Regions from separate parts of the Sphingomonas arabinosi genome, predicted to be linked through region 2. Evidence: riboswitches for the same ligand, from Rfam matches in the RefSeq annotation. Region 2 holds a riboswitch; each other region holds the start of a gene.
What was found. Region 2 has a riboswitch for cobalamin ahead of U1708_RS04930 (DUF1636 domain-containing protein). Riboswitches for the same ligand answer to the same signal wherever they lie in the genome.

Region 1 (5,964 bases), 200 kb from region 2:
GCGGCGGGTCGGCCACAGGTCCGCGGCGTGGAGCGCAGTGAAGCGCGCCTGCATCGCCGCCAGCGCGCCAGGATTCGCTTCGGCGAGGAAAGCGTGGACATCGTCGCGGCCGAGCGTGGCGTCGTAATAGAGGTCGATCAGTTCGGGGCGAACCGCGCTGGCGAGGTGGGCGAAGGCGCCGAGATGATCGAGCGTGGCGGCGATCTCCGCGCCGCCCCGGAAGCCGTGGCGCATCATGCCGTCGACCCAGGCGGGGTTCGCGGCGCGGGCGTGGACGACGCGGGCGATTTCCTCCTTGAGCGGGCGGGCCTTGGCTTGGGTCGGGTCTCTCGCGTCGAGGTGGTAGAGGGTGGCGTTACCCCCGGCGACCGATTGCGCGGCAGCGAAGCCGGCCTCGTGCGCGGCATAGTCTGCGGCGAGGAGCAGGTCGGTTTCGGGCAAATCCTGGACGTGGACGAAGGCGTCGGCGGCGGCGACACGGTCGCGGATGCCGATGGGGTCGAAGTTGCCTTGGCGCCCTCCCCCATCTGTGTCGAACGCGTGGCTCGACGCCGACAGCCACGCCTGTCCCGCGGCGAGGCGCGCTTCCGGCGTGTAGGTTTCGGCGGCGTCGCCCATGCTCAGGCCGTAGCGGCCTGGTTCGGGCCCATAGACGCGAGCGCCGACCGCCTTGCCGACGAACGGGTTCCAGTCCGGCGGTTCGTCGCGTGCGGCGAGCGCGCGGACGGTCTGGCCGAACATCGTGCACAGCGTCGGGAAGGCGTCACGGAACAGGCCGGATATGCGCAAGGTGACGTCGATGCGGGGACGGTCGAAGTTCGCCAGCGGCAGGATCTCGACGCCCGTGACGCGGTCAGACTGCATGTCCCACACCGGTTCCGCGCCGAGCAGGCGGAGCGCCATCGCGAACTCCTCGCCGGCGGTCCGCATCGTTGCCGAGGCCCATAGGTCGACCACGAGATTGCGGGGGTAGTCGCCGTGGTCCTGTAGGTGACGGCGGACGAGTTCGTCGGCGAGCTTCACGCCTTGGGTATGCGCGGCGCGCGACGGGACTGCGCGGGGATCGGTGGTGTAGAGGTTGCGGCCGGTCGGTAGGACGTCGGCGCGGCCTCGCCACGGGGAGCCGGATGGGCCGGGTGCGATGCGTTTGCCCTGGAGTGCGGACAGAAGCCCGGCGCGTTCGCCGGCACCGTGCTCGCCGCGGCCGTAGATGTGGAGGCCGTCGCCGTACTGGCTCTCCTTCACGTCGCAGACGAACGTGTCGATGCGCGTGATCGCGTCAGCCTGCGATTGCGCGTCGTCGAGGCCGAGTGTGGCAGCGAGGCCGGTGGCGGTGGCTTCGTCGCGGATGTCGCGTTGCAGGCGGTCGCGGCGGGCAGGATCGAGGCCGTCGGCGTTGGAAAATTCGTCGAGCAACGCTTCGAGACGGCCGAGGCCGGCGCCGGTACGGGTGCGTTCGAGTGGTGGCGGGACGTGGCCTAGAGTGACCGCGCCGATGCGGCGTTTGGCCTGGGCCGCTTCGCCGGGGTCGTTGACGATGAACGGGTAGATGACGGGCATCGCGCCGGTTAGTGCTTCGGGCCAGCAGGCGTCGGACAGCGCGACCGACTTGCCGGGAAGCCATTCGAGCGTGCCGTGCGCGCCGACATGGACCAGCGCGTCGGTGCCGCGCGTGCGGAGCCAGAAGTAGAAGGCGACATAGGCGTGGCAGGGGCAGCGCGAGAGGTCATGATACTCCTCCGCGCGTTGCTCGGTTCGGCCGCGTTCGGGCTGGAGGGCGACGAGTGCCCCGCCCCGGTCGATCGCGGTGAAAGCGAAGTCTTCGGTTGGATCGCCCCAGGTTTCCCGAAGGTTCTTTCGCAGAGCTTCCGGGAGGTCCGCGAGGGCTTTGCGGTACTCCGCGAGCGGCCAGTGAATGCGCGAGGTCGCCAGATCGGTTGCGTCGGGCGTGATCGCGTAGCCGGCCTCGGTGAGGTCGGCGAGGATCGCCTGCGTCGAGGCGAGTGCGTCGAGACCGACGGCGTGCGCCATCTGGTATGTCTTGCCGGGGTAGGTCGAGAGGACGATCGCGATGCGGTGGTCGGAGACGGGTTTGCTGGCGAGGTTCGTCCAGGCTTCGATCCGCGCGGCGATCGCGGTGATGCGCGCGGGGTCGGCGCGGTGTTCGCGGCGGGTGTATTCGAGGTCGCCGTCCCTCGCCGCGGCTGCCTTGAAGCTGGCGACGCCGGCCAAGAGGCGGCCGTCCACTTCGGGAAGGACGACGTGCATGGCGAGGTCGGCGGGCGACAGGCCCCGGGTGGCGCCAGCCCAAGCGGCGCGGTCGGAGGTGGCCAGCGCGATCTGGAAGACGGGGACATCGGCGACGTCGAGTGGGGTCGTGTCACTCGCGCCGCGTGCGGAGAAGGCGGTGGCGTTGACGATCGCGGCGGGCTTCAAAGCTCGGACCCAGTGGCCCATCCAGCCGGCCGCATCCGGTGCCTTGAGCGAGGGCGCGAAGAGGCCGATGACGTCGAAGCCTCGCGCCGTCAGTTCGGCGTGGAGCGCTTCGATCGGGTGGAGGTCTGCGGCGGTCAGGTAGGAGCGGTAGAATACGACCAGCACGCGGGGGCGGTGCGCGTTGAGCGCGAACGCGGCCGGGCACGTCACGCCATCGTGCGGTTGCCAGCCGCCTACATCGGCGATCGCACGGACTCCGGTGACCGGGCCGGCATAGCAACCGGCGGCCAGCGCGAACTGCGCGAGTGCCGCCTGCGCCGCAACCGCGCCGCCGGTGTCGCAGAGATGAGCCAGGCGGCGGAGCGTCGACAGCGGGATCGTCGAGGCGGCGTCGAGGCGCGTGTCGACGCGGCCGTCTGCGGCAAGGACGGCGAGCGCGATGCCCTTTTCCCGCGCGAGGTTTTCGACCTGTTGCAGGCCGTAGCTCCAGTACGAGCGGCCGCCGATCAGCCGGATCAGGATGCCCTTCGCGCCCGCCAGCGTCTGCTCGACATAGGTGTCGACCGAGAGCGGGTGCTGGAGCGCGGTCAGGTTCGCGAGGCGTAGCGACGGCAATCGGCTTCCGACGGCGTCCGCACGTCTCCAGCCCGCGGCGAATGCGCCGAGGTCGCCGTCGGAGAAGGACAGGACGACGAGATCCGCAGGGGATTGGGCGAGATCCTGCGGGACCGCGCTTTCCTCCAGCCCGTGGGTCTCGCGGAAGACGACGTGCATTGTGGGTCAGCCGTTCAAAGCGGCCTTGATGCGGGCCTCGTCGATGCGGTCGTGCTCGGCGATGACCACGAGCTGCGTGCGGCGCTGTTCGCCTGCGCGCCATGGGCGATCGTATTGCGTGCGGACGCGGGCGCCGACTGCCTGGACGAGCAGGCGCATCGGTTTGCCGGTGACCGCCGCGTAACCCTTCACGCGGAGGATGTCGGCACTGCGGGCGAGCGCCTCGATCTTCGCGGTCAGGTCGGCGGGGTCGGCGATTTCCCCGAGCTCGACGACGACGCTGTCGAAATCGTCATGCTCGTGGTCGTCCTCGCCGTCGTGGTGCGAGGGGCGGCTGGCGATGTCGTCTTCGGCTGCGGCGTTGAGACCGAGGATCACGCGCGGATCGATGATGCCGTCGGTCAGGTCGATGACCGGGAGCGGCCGTGCGGACTCTGCGGCGATCACCGCGCGCGCCTTGGCGACGCCCTCGGGGCCGGCGAGGTCGACCTTGGTCAGGAGTACGAGATCTGCGCAGGCGAGCTGGTCCTCGAACACTTCCGAAAGCGGCGTCTCGTGGTCGACGCTGGGGTCGGCGGCGCGCTGGGCGTCGAGCGCGGCCACGTCGGGGGCGAAGCGACCGGCGGCCACCGCTTCGGCATCGGCGAGTGCGATGACGCCGTCGACGGTGATGCGCGAGCGGATCGCGGGCCAGTCGAATGCCTTGAGCAGCGGCTTGGGCAGCGCTAGGCCGGAGGTCTCGATCAGGATGTGATCGGGGCGCGGGTCGAGTGCAAGCAGCGTTTCGACGGTCGGGATGAAGTCGTCGGCGACGGTGCAGCAGATGCAGCCATTAGCCAGCTCGACGACGTTTTCGGCGGGGCAATCGGGGATCGCGCAGCCCTTGAGAATGTCGCCGTCGATGCCGAGCGTGCCGAATTCGTTGACGACGACCGCGAGGCGGCGGCCGTTCGCGTTGCGGATCAGGTGGCTGATGAGCGTCGTCTTGCCGGCACCGAGAAAGCCGGTGACGATGGTGACGGGGACCTTGGCCAGATTGTGGGAAAGATCGGGCATTGGTATTCTCCTGCAAGCACACGCGCGCACGACCGGACGGCCGCACGCGTTCGTCGCTCAGACGGAGTACCGTGCCGCGACCATCCCCTGGATCGTAGCAAGAGCGACCATTGCGCTGGCAGGTCTCCTGGCTCGCGGGTCGAGGCTCGACGTACGCCTTCCCAGGTTTCCCCAGTGGCTGCCCTCCGCAACGAAGGGCGTGTGCGTCTCGCTCACCGCTTACAGTTGCAGGGACAGCCGCGGCATTGGGAGGATATCCTCCCGCACCGCATTCCCATTCAAGCCCTTCCGGGCACCGGCGCGATCTGTGAGGTTCGGTGAAACCGAGCCTCGACGATGGGGTTAGAGGAATTCCGGGGGCGTGCCAATGCACTCCACCTCCGTCATCCTGACGAAAGTCAGGACCCAGAGCCACGCACGATTCGGTGCTTGGCTCTGGGTCCCGGGTCGAGCCCGGGATGACGAAGGAGCCTATTACCCGTGTCTCACTTCGATCTCGTCGAAGCGTTTCCAGCGGTAGATCGCGAAGCTCAGGACCCAGCAGAGGACGAACAGGCCGATGATCGCGAAGCCGAGGCCGTTGAAGTTCTCGCCGAGCGCGGCTGCCAGATCCCAGATGCCACCGGTCAGGCCGAGCTTTGCGCCGAGCAGCGCCAGCATCTCGATGCCGCCGATCGCGATCGCGACGATCGCGGAGATCAGCGTGATAGTGATGTTGTAATAGAGCTTGCGGATCGGCTTCACGAACGCCCATTCGTACGCGCCGAGCATGACGACGCCGTCCGCTGTGTCGACCAACGCCATGCCGGTCGCGAACAGCACGGGGAGGACGAGCACGGTGCCGATCGAGAGACCGTCGGCGGCCTGGCTCGCGGAAAGGCCGAGGATCGCGACCTCCGTGGCGGTGTCGAAGCCGAGGCCGAACAGGAAGCCGAGCGGGGCCATATGCCAGCTTCGGGTCACCAGCCGGAACATCGGGCGAAACAGCCGCGCGAGCAGGCCGCGACTGCCGAGCAGCAGGTCGAGATCCTCCTCGACATAGGTGCCGCCGCCGCGGACGTGGCCGAAGGTGCGCCAGACCGAGCGCAGGATGATCAGGTTCATGGCGGCGATGGTGAACAGGAACAGCGCGGAGATCATCGTCGCGACCACGCCGCCGACCTGCTTGAACGCCTCGAACTGCGACAGCGCGCTGGCGGTCAGCGCGATCGCGACGGCGGCGATCAGCACGATCCCGGAATGGCCGATCGCGAACCAGAAGCCGACGGCGATCGGGCGCTGGCCGTCCTGCATGAGTTTCCGCGTGACGTTGTCGATCGCGGCGATGTGGTCCGCATCGACTGCGTGGCGCAGGCCCAATCCCCAAGCCAGCAAGGCCGTGCCGAGCATGAGCGGTTGCGCGTGGAACAGCGAGAATGCCCAGCCCCAGGCGGCGATATTGGCCGCGACCAGGCCTGCGAACAGCCAGCCGACGCGCTTGCGGGTCGAAACCCGCGCCGATCTCTCGAGTGTTGAAGTCGTCATGCACAAACCCCGCAGCGTCCGACGAGGACCGGGGCCTGCCGCGAACGGCCGGGACATACGACGACCGGACGCCATGAGCGGCCGACGCACGACGCCGATGCGGCCCCCGCCACATGGTCGTCGCTCAGCCAGTGTCACGCAGGCGGCGTTCACCGTGCCTCGGCCACCCCCTGG
Region 2 (5,964 bases):
GGCGACCCGGCGCTGTTCGACGACGGCTATCGCGCGATCGAAGCGCGGAGCGGCTGGCGCGGGTACGGTGTCGTGCCGTGGCTTGCAGACGCAGTACGGTTGCCGAGTGAGGATGCGGTGATCCTCGAACGCCCGGTCGCCAGTACGCAGCGCTGCGTCACGATCGCCTGCCCGATCACGCCGCGGATCGCCAATTTCGACGACCTCGATCCGCTCCGGCTGGAGCCCGGCGTCGCGCTGGTCATGGTACCGCCGGGCACACCGATCCCGGACGTCGACATGATCGTGCTCGCGGGATCGAAGGCGACGATCCCCGATCTCGCCTTCGTCCGCGCGCAAGGCTGGGACATCGATATCCGCGCGCATCATCGCCGCGGCAAGCCGGTGCTTGGGCTCTGCGGCGGCTATCAGATGCTCGGTCGCAGCATCGCCGACCCCGACGGGATCGAGGGGCCGGGGGGGCGTGTCGACGGGCTCGGGTTGCTCGACATCGACACGGTCCTCACCGGCCGCAAGACGCTGGAGCGGGTGCGCGGCCGGGCGCAGGGCGCGGCGTTCGAAGGCTATGAAATGCACATGGGCGCGACCACCGGCCCCGCGACCGCGCGCCCGGTCGGCCACCGCGCTGATGGCAGCCCCGAAGGCGCGACGAGTGCGGACGGGCTGGTGTCGGGCAGCTACGTCCACGGCCTGCTGGGGCTCACGGAGCAACGCGCGGCGTGGCTTGCGCGGCTCGGCGTCGCGGCCAGCGGACCTGATCATGGTGCGTCGATCGATGCCGCGCTCGATGCGATCGCCGCGACGCTCGAACGTCACGTCGACCTCGATGCGCTGCTCGCACTAAGCGAGCGCGCCGGCCACCGCGAGCGCGACTAGCAGCCCGGTCTCGACGATCTCGATGCCGGCGCCATGCGCGTCGCCGGTCACGCCGTCGAGCGTCCGCCGCAACCATGTCGCGACGCCGAGCACGAGCAGCGGGAAGGCGATGAGCGCCGGCACCCCAACCGCGGTGAGCGCGAGCAGCAGACCCCATCCCAGCAGGTCGCGCGCGCGGACCGCGCCGGCAACCGCCGCGCCAAGCCCGCCGGGCCGCAGAGGCGGCAACAGTCTCGCCCATGCCAGCGGCCCCATCCTCGCCGCGAACGGCACAAGGACCAGCCCCCAATCCACCCCTACGGCATGCAGCAGCATGAGCTTGGCGAGCATCTGGCAGACGATCGCGACGACGCCGAAGCTCCCGATATGAGGATCGGCCATGACCGCGAGCAGGCGCGTCCGATCGCCATGCGCTGCGCCCAGCCCGTCGGCGAGGTCGGCAAGCCCGTCGAGATGCAGCGCCCCCGTCACCGCGATCCAGGTCAGCAGGGCAGCACAGGCCCCCATCCACGGATCGACCAGCGCACCCAGCCATCCGGCCGCCGCGACGATCAGGCCGATCACGAGACCTACGATAGGGTAGAACCGGATCGCGGCGGCGAAATCGGCCGAGGTCACCTCGACGCGGGGCATCGGCAGGCGCGTCAGAAAGCCGAACGCAACGATCAGCCGTTTCACGTCGCCAGCCCGACGATCTGCACGGTCCGCGTAGGCCCCGGCCAGATCCGCAGCGATACCAGCGCGGCATAGGGCAGATCGAACGCCCAGATCTGCCGCCGATCGAATCCGCACAACTCCGCGAGCGCCGCCCGGATCACACCGCCATGCGTCACGACCAATGTCGATACCGGAGGCATCCCTGCCAATGCACGCGCGACACGATCCCGCAACGCGGACCAGGGTTCGCCATCGGGCGGTGGCGAGGCATCGGGATCGTTGTAGAACGCCGCCAACTCGGCGGGGTCTATCTCACCTGGGCACAAACCGTCCCAGGCGCCGAAGTCGAGTTCCCGCCAGCGTGGATCGACCTCGACCGAAACGCCGCGCGGCCCACCGATCTCATCCGCACAGGCACGCGCGCGGATCAGATCGGATGCTCTGATCCGTTCCAACGCGATGCCCTTCGCTCGTGCGACGCAGGCGGCGACCCCCGCCTCAATCGCCGGGGCGTCGGTCCGCCCCAGCATTCGCCCCGCCACCGCAGGAGCACCATGCCGCATCAGATACAGCATGTGCGCGCTCACGCCGCCGAAACGCCCGCCTCGGCGAACGTCGCCATCTCCGCATGCACGGCCAGCGCGGCTCGAACCAGCAATGTCGCGGTCGCAGCACCGCTGCCCTCGCCCAGCCGCATCCCAAGCGACAGCAATGGTTCGATGCCCATTCGCTCAAGCAGAAGACGGTGCCCCGGCTCGGCCGAGACATGCCCGGCAATGCAATGCGCGAGGATGTCGGGGCTCGCAGCAGCCAACGGTGCCACAGCCGAACAGCAGATGAAGCCATCGAGCATCACCGGCACGCCCGCCAGTCGCGTCGCGACCACCGCGCCCGCGATCGCCGCCAACTCGCGCCCACCGAGCCGCCGCAAGATTTCGAACGGGGTGGTAACCGCCTCCCCGTGGAGCGCAATCCCAGCCTCGATAACAGCCATCTTCCGCGCGATGCCTTCGCCATCGACGCCGGTACCCGGCCCGACCCAGTCGCTCACCGACCCGCCGAAGCTCGCCAGACACAGCGCCGCGGCGGTCGTCGAATTGCCGATTCCCATCTCGCCGAGCACCATTAAGTCCGGCGCGTCCGCAACAGCCGCCGCCCCTGCGTTGATCGCGGCGAGGCATTCCCCCTCCGACATCGCCGACGCTCGCGTGAAATCCGCAGTCGGCCTGTCGAGGTCCAGGGATACGATCTTGAGCTCAAGGCCCGCCGCCCGCGACAGCGCGTTGATCGCCGCGCCGCCATGCTCGAAATTGGCGACCATCTGCGCGGTGACCGAGGCCGGAAACGCACTCACCCCGCGCGCGACGATGCCGTGATTGCCTGCAAACACGACCGCACTGCCACGATCGAGCCGAGGCAGCGGGTTGCCCTGCCAGCCCGCCATGAAGACCGCGATGTCCTCCAGCTGCCCGAGCGAGCCCGGCGGCTTGGTCAGTTCGCCCTGCCGGGCGATCGCCGCGGATCGCGCCGCCGCGTCTGCCTGCGGCAAGCCGCGCAAGGCCGCCAAAAACGCGGCGGGCGTCGCGAACGCGGTCATTCGACGACGAACCCGGCGGGCGGCGTACGAGTGATGAAATGCCCCTTCACGCCCTGCGGCCATTGCTTGAACGGCACCTGTCCGAACGCGCTCTCGCCGTAGAGCCGCGCGTAATCGAGGATCGCGCGCGCGGCATCCTCGGTCGGCTCGAACCGGCCGAGCACATAGCCGACCTTGGCGGGTGCGCGCAAGTGGATCGTGCAGAAATCTTGGCAGGCAAACAGGCACGGCATCTCCTGCACCGCGACGTCGGCATAGGTCGGGTCGCTCGCCTGCACCGCCTTCAGCGCGCTGACCAGCCGTGCGCCGCCGCGAACGCCTTCGCCGTCGTCGCGCGCCTCGGCGGAATGGCGGCACGTGTTGCACGCGACTACCGCGACGCCATCTTCGGCGCGCTTCAGCATGTCCGTTCCCCGACGATCGCAACTTGATGTGAACCTGGCATAGTTACCCCTTCGGACAGTCGATCCCGCACCGCGCGAGGGGCGAAAGGCGCAGGCCTCCACCCTCCGCGCGACGCGAAGCGATGTCGTCGCTCGGGGTGTTACCCGTCCGTTCGGCGCACCCTGGCCGGACGAAAGACGACCGCGACGGGCAGGTCTCCTGGCTCGCGGGTCAACGCCGTCCGCGCCGCCTTCTCGGGAGTATCCCAATGGCATGTGGCACGATGGCTCGCCGCGTACAGTTGCAGGGGCAGCCGGGTGTTTCCCGTTCCCATTTTCATTTCCCTACGCGTTGCCGCCTCGGGAAAACCTGTCGCAAGTCGAGCGATAGGCGCGGGGCTGGGGGGACGCAAGATGGCGGCGCGCCGTTGGGCGCTCGCTCCAGCAGTTCCACCAATCCGCCGTCATCCTGACGAAAGTCAGGACCCAGGGTAACGGGCGGTAGCCTTCGTGGCTCTGGGTCCTGACTTTCGTCAGGATGACGTAGCATTTTTGGCTAGCGCCCTGACCGGCAGAACCTTCGCGTGAAATCGCCTTAGAACTCCACGCCCGCTTGAGCCTTCACCCCCGACCGGAACGGATGCTTCACCTGCGTCATCTCGGTTACCAGATCCGCCACCTCGATCAGTGCATCCGGCGCGTTCCGCCCCGTCACCACGACATGCGTCATCTCGGGCTTGACCGACAGCACCGCCAGCACCTCGTCGACCGGCAGATACTCATACCGCAACACGATGTTCAGTTCGTCCGCCACCACCATCGCATAGGACGGATCCGCGATCATCCGCTTGACCTCGTCCCACGCCTCCCGCGCCACCGCGATGTCGCGCGCGCGGTCCTGCGTATCCCAGGTGAACCCCTCGCCCATCGGCTTGAATTCGCACAGCTCCGGAAAGGCGTCGAAGATCGCCTTCTCGCCGGTCGCCATCGCACCCTTGACGAACTGCACCACGCCCACCTTGCGGCCATGCCCGATCATACGCACCGTCATGCCGAACGCGGCGGTCGACTTGCCCTTGCCCTTGCCGGTGTGGACGATGATCAACCCCTTCTCGATCGTCTTGCTCGCCACGATCCGGTCGTGGACCTCCTTGCGCTTCGCACTCTTGGCATTCTGCTCGTCGTCGGTCCGCATGTCATGTCCTCTCCTGCTCCCGATGGCGGATCGCGGCGCACAGCGCTAGAGGACCGAGCATGCTCCGCATCACCGAACTCAAGCTCCCGCTCAACCACGCCGACGAAGCGCTCCCCGCCGCGATCCGCGATCGCCTGCGCGTCACCCCGCGCGACCTGATCCGCTACACGATCGCGAGGCGCGCGCACGATGCGCGCGACAAGATGGACATCCAGCTCGTCTATTCGGTCGACGTGACGCTGAAGAACGAGGACACGGTGCTCCAGCGCTTCCGCAAGGATCGCCACGTCCAGCGCACGCCGGATACAGGGTACCGCTTCGTCACCAAGGGCGGCCCGAGCTATACCGGCCCCCGCCCCGTGGTCGTCGGCGCGGGCCCATGCGGCCTGTTCGCCGGCCTGATCCTCGCGCAGACGGGCTTCCGCCCGATCATCCTCGACCGCGGCAAAGTCGTCCGCGAGCGCACCAAGGATACCTGGGGCCTCTGGCGCAAGAGCGTCCTCAACCCTGAATCCAACGTCCAGTTCGGCGAGGGCGGCGCCGGCACCTTTTCCGACGGCAAGCTCTGGAGCCAGATCAAGGACCCGCGCCATCTCGGCCGGAAAGTCCTGACCGAGTTCGTCAAGGCCGGCGCGCCACCCGAGATCCTGACCGAGGCACACCCGCATATCGGCACCTTCCGCCTCGTCACGATGGTCGAGAGCATGCGCGCGACGATCGAGGCGCTCGGCGGCGAGTATCGCTTCTCGACCCGCGTCGACGGTCTCGACATTGTCGAGAAGGCCGGCACTCGCCAATTACGCGGGCTCCATCTCAGCACCGGCGACTATCTCGAAGCCAACCACGTCGTCTTCGCGGTCGGCCACAGCGCCCGCGACACGTTCGAGATGCTCCACGCGAAGGGCGTCCACGTCGAGGCGAAACCCTTCTCGATCGGCGTGCGCATCGAGCACCCGCAATCGTGGATCGACGAAGCGCGCTTCGGCCCGTGCGCGGGCCACCCCGATCTCGGTGCGGCGGCGTACAGCCTGTCGCATCACTGCAAGAACGGGCGGACGGTCTACAGTTTCTGCATGTGCCCCGGCGGTACCGTCGTCGCCGCGACCTCCGAAGAGGGTCGCGTCGCCACCAACGGCATGAGCCAATATTCGCGCAACGAACGCAACGCGAACTCGGGGATCGTGATCGGTATCGACCCCGAGCGCGACTATCCCGGCCATCCGCTTGCGGGGATCGAGTTGCAACGCCACTGGGAA
Region 3 (5,964 bases), on a different contig from region 2:
CTCTCGGCGATCGAGTCCGGGATGCCGACCAAGAGCGTCTTCAGACCGGCCCGCGCATACGCCGCCTGGGTCGCGGGCGGCGTATAGGTGCTGGCAATGACCAGATCGGGGTGCAGCGCGATCACTTCCTCCGCGGTCCCGGCGATCCCGCGAAACCGCCGCGCGACCGCGATCGGGATCGAGGTCGCGGAGGGGTCCTGCGAATAATGGCTGATCGCGGCAATCCGCGCGGGCGGCAGGATACGGATCAGCACCGCGTCCACGCACGGATTGGTCGAGACGATCCCCCCGCCGCCGCCCGATACTGGGGACTGTGCACAGCCCCCGAGCAGGAGCGCAAGTAGGATCGCCCCGTGCCTCACTTCAAGCGCAACCGCACGCCGCCATAGGCCGCGCGGCCGTAATTGCCGTAGCCCGCGATCGTCTCGTACCGCGTGTCGGTCAGGTTATCGACGCGGCCATAGACCGCGAACCGCTCGCCGATAGGCAGTTCCGCACGCACGCCGGCCAGCGCATAGCCGTCGAGGCGCGCGGTGTTGCCGACGTCATCGAAGCTGTCGCCGACCATCGTCACGGTGCCACCGACCGACAGCCCGAACGCGAACCTATAATTGGCGTCGACACTCGCGGTCTGCTTGGGACGGCGCGCGAGGTCGTTGCCGAAATCGTCGCCGACCGAGCGGTTCTCGGTGTCGATATAGCTGTAGTTCGCGGTCAGCGTCAGCGCATCGACCGGACGCAGCGCGAGCGTGAATTCGACGCCATCCGCTTCAGCACGGGCGACGTTGTCGTAGACGCCGAACGGACGGTTGGCGCAGATCGAACCGGGCGTCGTCAGCTCGGTCGGGCTGCAATCCCGGAAGTCGATCTGGTTGCGCGTGCGGCGATTGAAATACGTTACTCCGACGCGGGCCCGGTTGCCGAGGAAGGCTTGCTCGATGCCGACGTCGAAGTTGCGCGCGGTCTCCGGATCGAGGTCGCGGTTTCCGTAGTCGGAGAAGAGCTGGTACAAGGTCGGTGCCTTGAAGCCTTCGCCGTAGCTTGCCCGAACGGTGATGCCGGTGCGCAATGCCAGCGCGGCGTTCGCGCCGAACGTCGTGTGGCTGCCGAAATCGTCGTGATCGTCGTTGCGGACGCCGCCGGTAATCGTGAGGATGTCGAGCGGCTTGACGATCAGCTGGCCATACACGCTGGTGATCCCGGTATCCGCGAAGGTGAAGCCGTCGTTGAAACGGCTGTCTTCGCGCTCGACGCCAGCGACGATGCGGACTTGATCGAGCGGACGGAAATCGCCTTGATATTCATAGCGTTCGCTGCGGCCGCGACCGATGAACGACGGATCGTTGCCAAAGCTCGGGTCGTAATTATCGCGATTGATATCGGCGATCGTGAACGCCACGCGGTTGTTGAACCGACCATCGGCGAGGTTCGCGTGCAGCCCAGCATAACCGTACGCCTCGCGCGTTTTCGAATATTCGGGGGTGTCGGCGAACACGTAATCGGGTGCCGGGAAGCCATCGATCTCGACGCGGCTGTCGGCGAAATAGCCACGCAGGTCGAGGCCGATGCCCGGCGCGAACTCGATGCCCACGCGCCCGGTCGCGCCATATTGGCGATAGCCGTCGCGCTCGGTGCCGCTGGCCGCCGACGAGATACCATCGGTCTTCAAATACCCGCCGGTCAGCGATCCCGATACCGGCCCGGTCTTGCCCGACACGCCCGCGCTCGCGAACACGCTGTCGGCATAGCCGTATTCGGCGTTGGCGCGGGCCTGCACGCCTTCGGTCGGCGCGGCGGTGATGATGTTGACGACGCCGCCGATCGCCTGGCTACCCCACGGCACCGAGTTCGGGCCGCGCAACACCTCGATCCGCTCGACCGAGCTGGACAGCAGGTTGCCGAAGTTGAAGCCACCGCCGGTCGACGAGGGATCGTTGACGCGGACGCCATCGATCACGACCAAGGTCTGGTCCGCCTCGGCGCCGCGGATGCGGACGCTGGTCAGCGCGCCGACAGTGCCGTTGCGCGTAACGGTGACGCCGGGCGTGGTCGCGAGCAGGTCGGATACGACGGTCGTCTGCCGGCGCTCGATTTCGGCGCGGTCGATGACGGTTACCGCCTGGCCGATCTCGCTCAGCGGTTGCGCGGCGCGGGTCGCGGTGACGATGACTTCGGGGGCGTCGCTATCGGAAATGGTCTGGGAATGAGCAGGCGCGGCGATCGTCGCGGCGCTCAGCAGAAGGAAGAATTTCGTCATGGGGCACGTCCTGGCAGAACCGCCCGCGACCATTCGCGGGAGCGGCAGACGTCTCTCGCTCGAGGAAACCCGGCTGGACCGGAGCACTCGTCCGCGCCGGACACCCGCCCGCGCAGTGGATCGACTGTGAGAGGCAGGTCTCCTGGCTTCCGGGTCACCGCGCCCACCCCGCCTTCCCAGGTCGAAACCCAGTGGCATATCGGGGTGGCCGCTATCCGGTCACAGTTGCGGGTACAGCGCCGGTCTTGCGGACATATCCGCGCACCGACTTCCCTTTTGATCCCGTCGCCGGGAACCCTTCACGGTGGTGGCATTAGTCGCAGCGTATGCACGGGTCAACGCGGAGCCTACTCATCCTCCCCCGCCTGAGGGCGGGTAGCGCTGGGTCAGCAGGTTCACGGTCCATCGCACCACCCCGGCGAAGGCCGGGGCCCGATTGGGGGACGTCGATAACGGAGCGCCGTGGCTCGTTATTGCCACCTTTCCAATTGGGCCCCGGCCTTCGCCGGGGTGGTGGGTCTTACCTGACACCTGTGCCTGCCCACATCGTCCTCCCCCACGGGAAAGTATCAGCGCCCCCCGTAGCGCAACCCCACCCAGATCGTCCGCGGCGTCGCGCGCTCGACGATGTTCGCGCCGCTGATGCCAGCCTCGACGCGCTCGTTCAGGAAATTCTCCGCCCGGAACTCCGCAACCAGCGACCGCATGATCGGCAAAGCCGCATACGCATCCAGCGTGGTCGCAGGATCGAGCACCCGCGTATTCTGGTCGTCGTCGAACTGGCGCGCGATATGCCGCACGGTCAGCGATACCGCCGCCGCATCGCGCCGCCAGTCGACCGTTCCCGACACCTGATCGCGCGGCGTCTGCGCCGGTCGCAAGCCATTCAACGCAGCGGTGATCCCGGACCCTTCGACCGTCGAGTTCGTATGCGACCACGACGCCTGCACGCCGACCGGACCGGGCCGATATGACGCATCCAGCTCGAACCCATGCGCGCGGATCGCGTCGAGGTTCTGGCGAACGCGGTAGGTTGCTACCCCCGGCAACACCTGTACCGGATTGGTCGTCGTGACGTTCGCCACGGCATCCTTCAACCGGTTGTAGAAATACGTCGCGGCGATGCTCACCCCCGGCGCAGGCGTCAGCGTCACCCCGCCCTCGACGCCGGCCAGCCGCTCCGGCGACAGGAGCGCATTCGCTGCGGTCGCATCGTTGCCGACCCGGAACGGCCGATACAGCTCATTGAGCGTCGGCAACCGCCACCCGCGATACCCGGCAACCCGTAGCGTAATCGCCTCGACCGGCTGGTACGCCACGCCCGCCCGCCCGGTGGTCTCGCTACCGTCGCGATCGGCATACCGAAGGTCGGTCAACGCGGCGCCGCCCACGAGCGGCCGTTCGGACAGATAGCCGCCATCGATCGACCACCAATCGACCCGTCCGCCAAGGCTGAACGTGAAGTCGCCCGCCACCAGGCTTCCATCCGCGAACACGCCCGTCGTCGTCGTGCTCCCCCCAGCCTCGCGCCGCCGCGTCGGCGCCGCGTTGACAAAGGTATAAAGCTCCTGCGTCTTGCCGCTGACATCGCGAACATCCGCTCCGAGCCGAAGCGTAATGCTCTCGCCCAGCGGCGGCAGGACCTCGATCCGCCCGCCGAGCCCGGTCGCCGGCGTATTATATTGGTCGAGTGACTGGATCGCGGTCGTTCGCGCGGCATTGATGCTGTTGAAGCTGCTCGCAAACGCCCGCGTCTGCAGATACGCCAGCGCTGAATACCCCCAGCGCCCGCGCCCGATCAGCCGGACGCTCGCATCCGCCCCCTCGCTCTTGTTGTCGGTGAAGTCGCTCCCCCGGTCGCGGCGATCGGTGAACGCGCTCGCATTCATCTGCAATTCGGTCTTCGCGTCGATCCCGACCACGGTCCGCAGCGCCCCCGACGCCTGCTCATATGGCGCCGGACGATCGACGATCCCGCGGCTCTCCTCGACCGTCGGGGTGAAGCCATCACCGCGCGCGTAAGCTCCGGACAAGGTCGCAAACCCCGATCCCCGCACCAGCGCCGCAGAACCCTGCGCATCGACCGAATCGCGGCTGCCATACGCAACGCTGCCCTGGAACGGTGCCGCCTGATCCGGCGTCGCACTCTCCAGCTCGACAGTCCCGGCCAGAGCCCCCGGCCCCTGATACCCGCTCCCGCCGCCACGCGTCACACGGATACGCCCGAGCCGCCCCGTCGCATACGCCGGGAACGCGACCCACCCTCCGAACGGATCCGCCTGCGGTACGCCGTCGAAGATCAACAACGCCCGGCTCGACGCATTGCCGCCGATCCCGCGCAACGAAATCCCCTGGCTGGTCGGGTTGGCACTGCGCGAATCCGACCGGCGGAATTGCTGGAGCCCCGCGACGTCGGCCAGCACGCTCTCCAGCCGGTTGCTTGCGTTCGCCTGGATCCGATCGCGGTCGATCGTGACGATGTCGTACGCGCGATCACCGGGCGCATCGGCAAGCCCGCGCCCGGTAACGACGATGTCAGCCGATTGGTCGGCAGGCGTCGCGGTCGTCTGCGCGACCGCGCTACCAGACGAAATCAACACGAAGGCGAGCGTAGAGATTGAGATACGGATCATCGCCGCGGCATGGCAGCTTTTCCGCTCGCCCGGAATACGCCTCCGACGTCAGGCAGCCCCAAGTTTCGCGGCGTTTCGCGCAATTGCCGCCGCGCCCGCGAGAACCGCCGCATCCTCGACGAACCCGGTCGGTGTCTGGCCGTATTTCGACATTGCCGCCATCCGCGCACGCCACCCGGGATAGGATGCCGCCACCGCAGTCAGTCCGCCGACCGCCGCACCCAACCACCGCTGCCGCCGCGGGACGAGTGACGCGCCCGCGATCGCAGAGGTGACGAACCGCGCGGCAAGACCGATCGCGACGATCCGGTCGGGCGCCGTCTTCTGCTTGTCCCCCGCCATCTCGCCGATCGCGAGCGCCAGCGCGCCCGCTGCGACTACGGGATGCGACAGCAGCTTGGGCGCACCGTTGTCGATGGGCAGTTCGTCGCGAGCGGCGGCGATGGCGACGGCGGCGAGCGGCGTCATTGCACGCTGGCCTCCGACGAGGCCCATCAGGAAGGATGCGAGCATGATGATCTCCGAAAACAGGTTCGAGCGCCTTAACGCGCGCCGTGCCCGTGGGGTCCGCCAAGGACACGCCACGCACCGCCCGAGGACATCGCCGCCGCCACCGCGTTTTGGCTGGCGCCGACGCGCACTATATAACCGGGGTCAACCTGCCGGTCGACGGCGGCCCGCCCGCTTCGCACGGCCAACCGGCGCTCTCCCGAGCGCGAGAGGATCAACATGACCCACTACAAAAAAACCGACGAGGCGATCGCCAAGCTCACCCCCGAGCAGTTCCACGTCACGCAGCAGAGTGGCACCGAGCGGCCGGGCACCGGCGAATATCTCAACACGCGCGAGCCCGGTCTGTACGTCGACATCGTCTCGGGCGAGCCGCTGTTCGCGTCCGCCGACAAGTTCGATTCGCATTGCGGCTGGCCAAGCTTCACCAAGCCGATCATGCCCGAGCATGTCGCCGAGCTCCACGATCGCAGCCACGGCATGGTCCGCACCGAGATTCGTTCGGCGGGCGCCGACAGCCATCTCGGCCACGTGTTCGAGGACGGCCCCCAGGACAAGGGCGGC

Region 1: it holds a riboswitch for cobalamin, as region 2 does, so the genes downstream of both, cobW (cobalamin biosynthesis protein CobW) here and U1708_RS04930 (DUF1636 domain-containing protein) in region 2, are expected to answer to the same signal.
Region 3: it holds a riboswitch for cobalamin, as region 2 does, so the genes downstream of both, U1708_RS07610 (TonB-dependent receptor plug domain-containing protein) here and U1708_RS04930 (DUF1636 domain-containing protein) in region 2, are expected to answer to the same signal.

Annotation. Positions count from the first base shown of each region.
Region 1 covers NZ_JAXOJN010000002.1:241,706-247,669, forward strand. Annotated here, with positions in the region: gene cobN (cobaltochelatase subunit CobN) at 1-3,210, opposite strand, end outside; gene cobW (cobalamin biosynthesis protein CobW) at 3,217-4,266, opposite strand; cobalamin riboswitch at 4,367-4,581, opposite strand; gene U1708_RS04090 (HoxN/HupN/NixA family nickel/cobalt transporter) at 4,741-5,790, opposite strand.
Region 2 covers NZ_JAXOJN010000002.1:438,527-444,490, forward strand. Annotated here, with positions in the region: gene U1708_RS04910 (cobyric acid synthase) at 1-876, shown strand, start outside; gene cobS (adenosylcobinamide-GDP ribazoletransferase) at 841-1,554, opposite strand; gene U1708_RS04920 (histidine phosphatase family protein) at 1,551-2,120, opposite strand; gene cobT (nicotinate-nucleotide--dimethylbenzimidazole phosphoribosyltransferase) at 2,117-3,130, opposite strand; gene U1708_RS04930 (DUF1636 domain-containing protein) at 3,127-3,534, opposite strand; cobalamin riboswitch at 3,707-3,902, opposite strand; gene cobO (cob(I)yrinic acid a,c-diamide adenosyltransferase) at 4,109-4,708, opposite strand; gene U1708_RS04940 (NAD(P)/FAD-dependent oxidoreductase) at 4,768-5,964, shown strand, end outside.
Region 3 covers NZ_JAXOJN010000003.1:432,080-438,043, forward strand. Annotated here, with positions in the region: gene U1708_RS07605 (ABC transporter substrate-binding protein) at 1-362, opposite strand, end outside; gene U1708_RS07610 (TonB-dependent receptor plug domain-containing protein) at 359-2,257, opposite strand; cobalamin riboswitch at 2,373-2,572, opposite strand; gene U1708_RS07615 (TonB-dependent receptor) at 2,827-4,890, opposite strand; gene U1708_RS07620 (DUF4126 family protein) at 4,939-5,403, opposite strand; gene msrB (peptide-methionine (R)-S-oxide reductase MsrB) at 5,620-5,964, shown strand, end outside.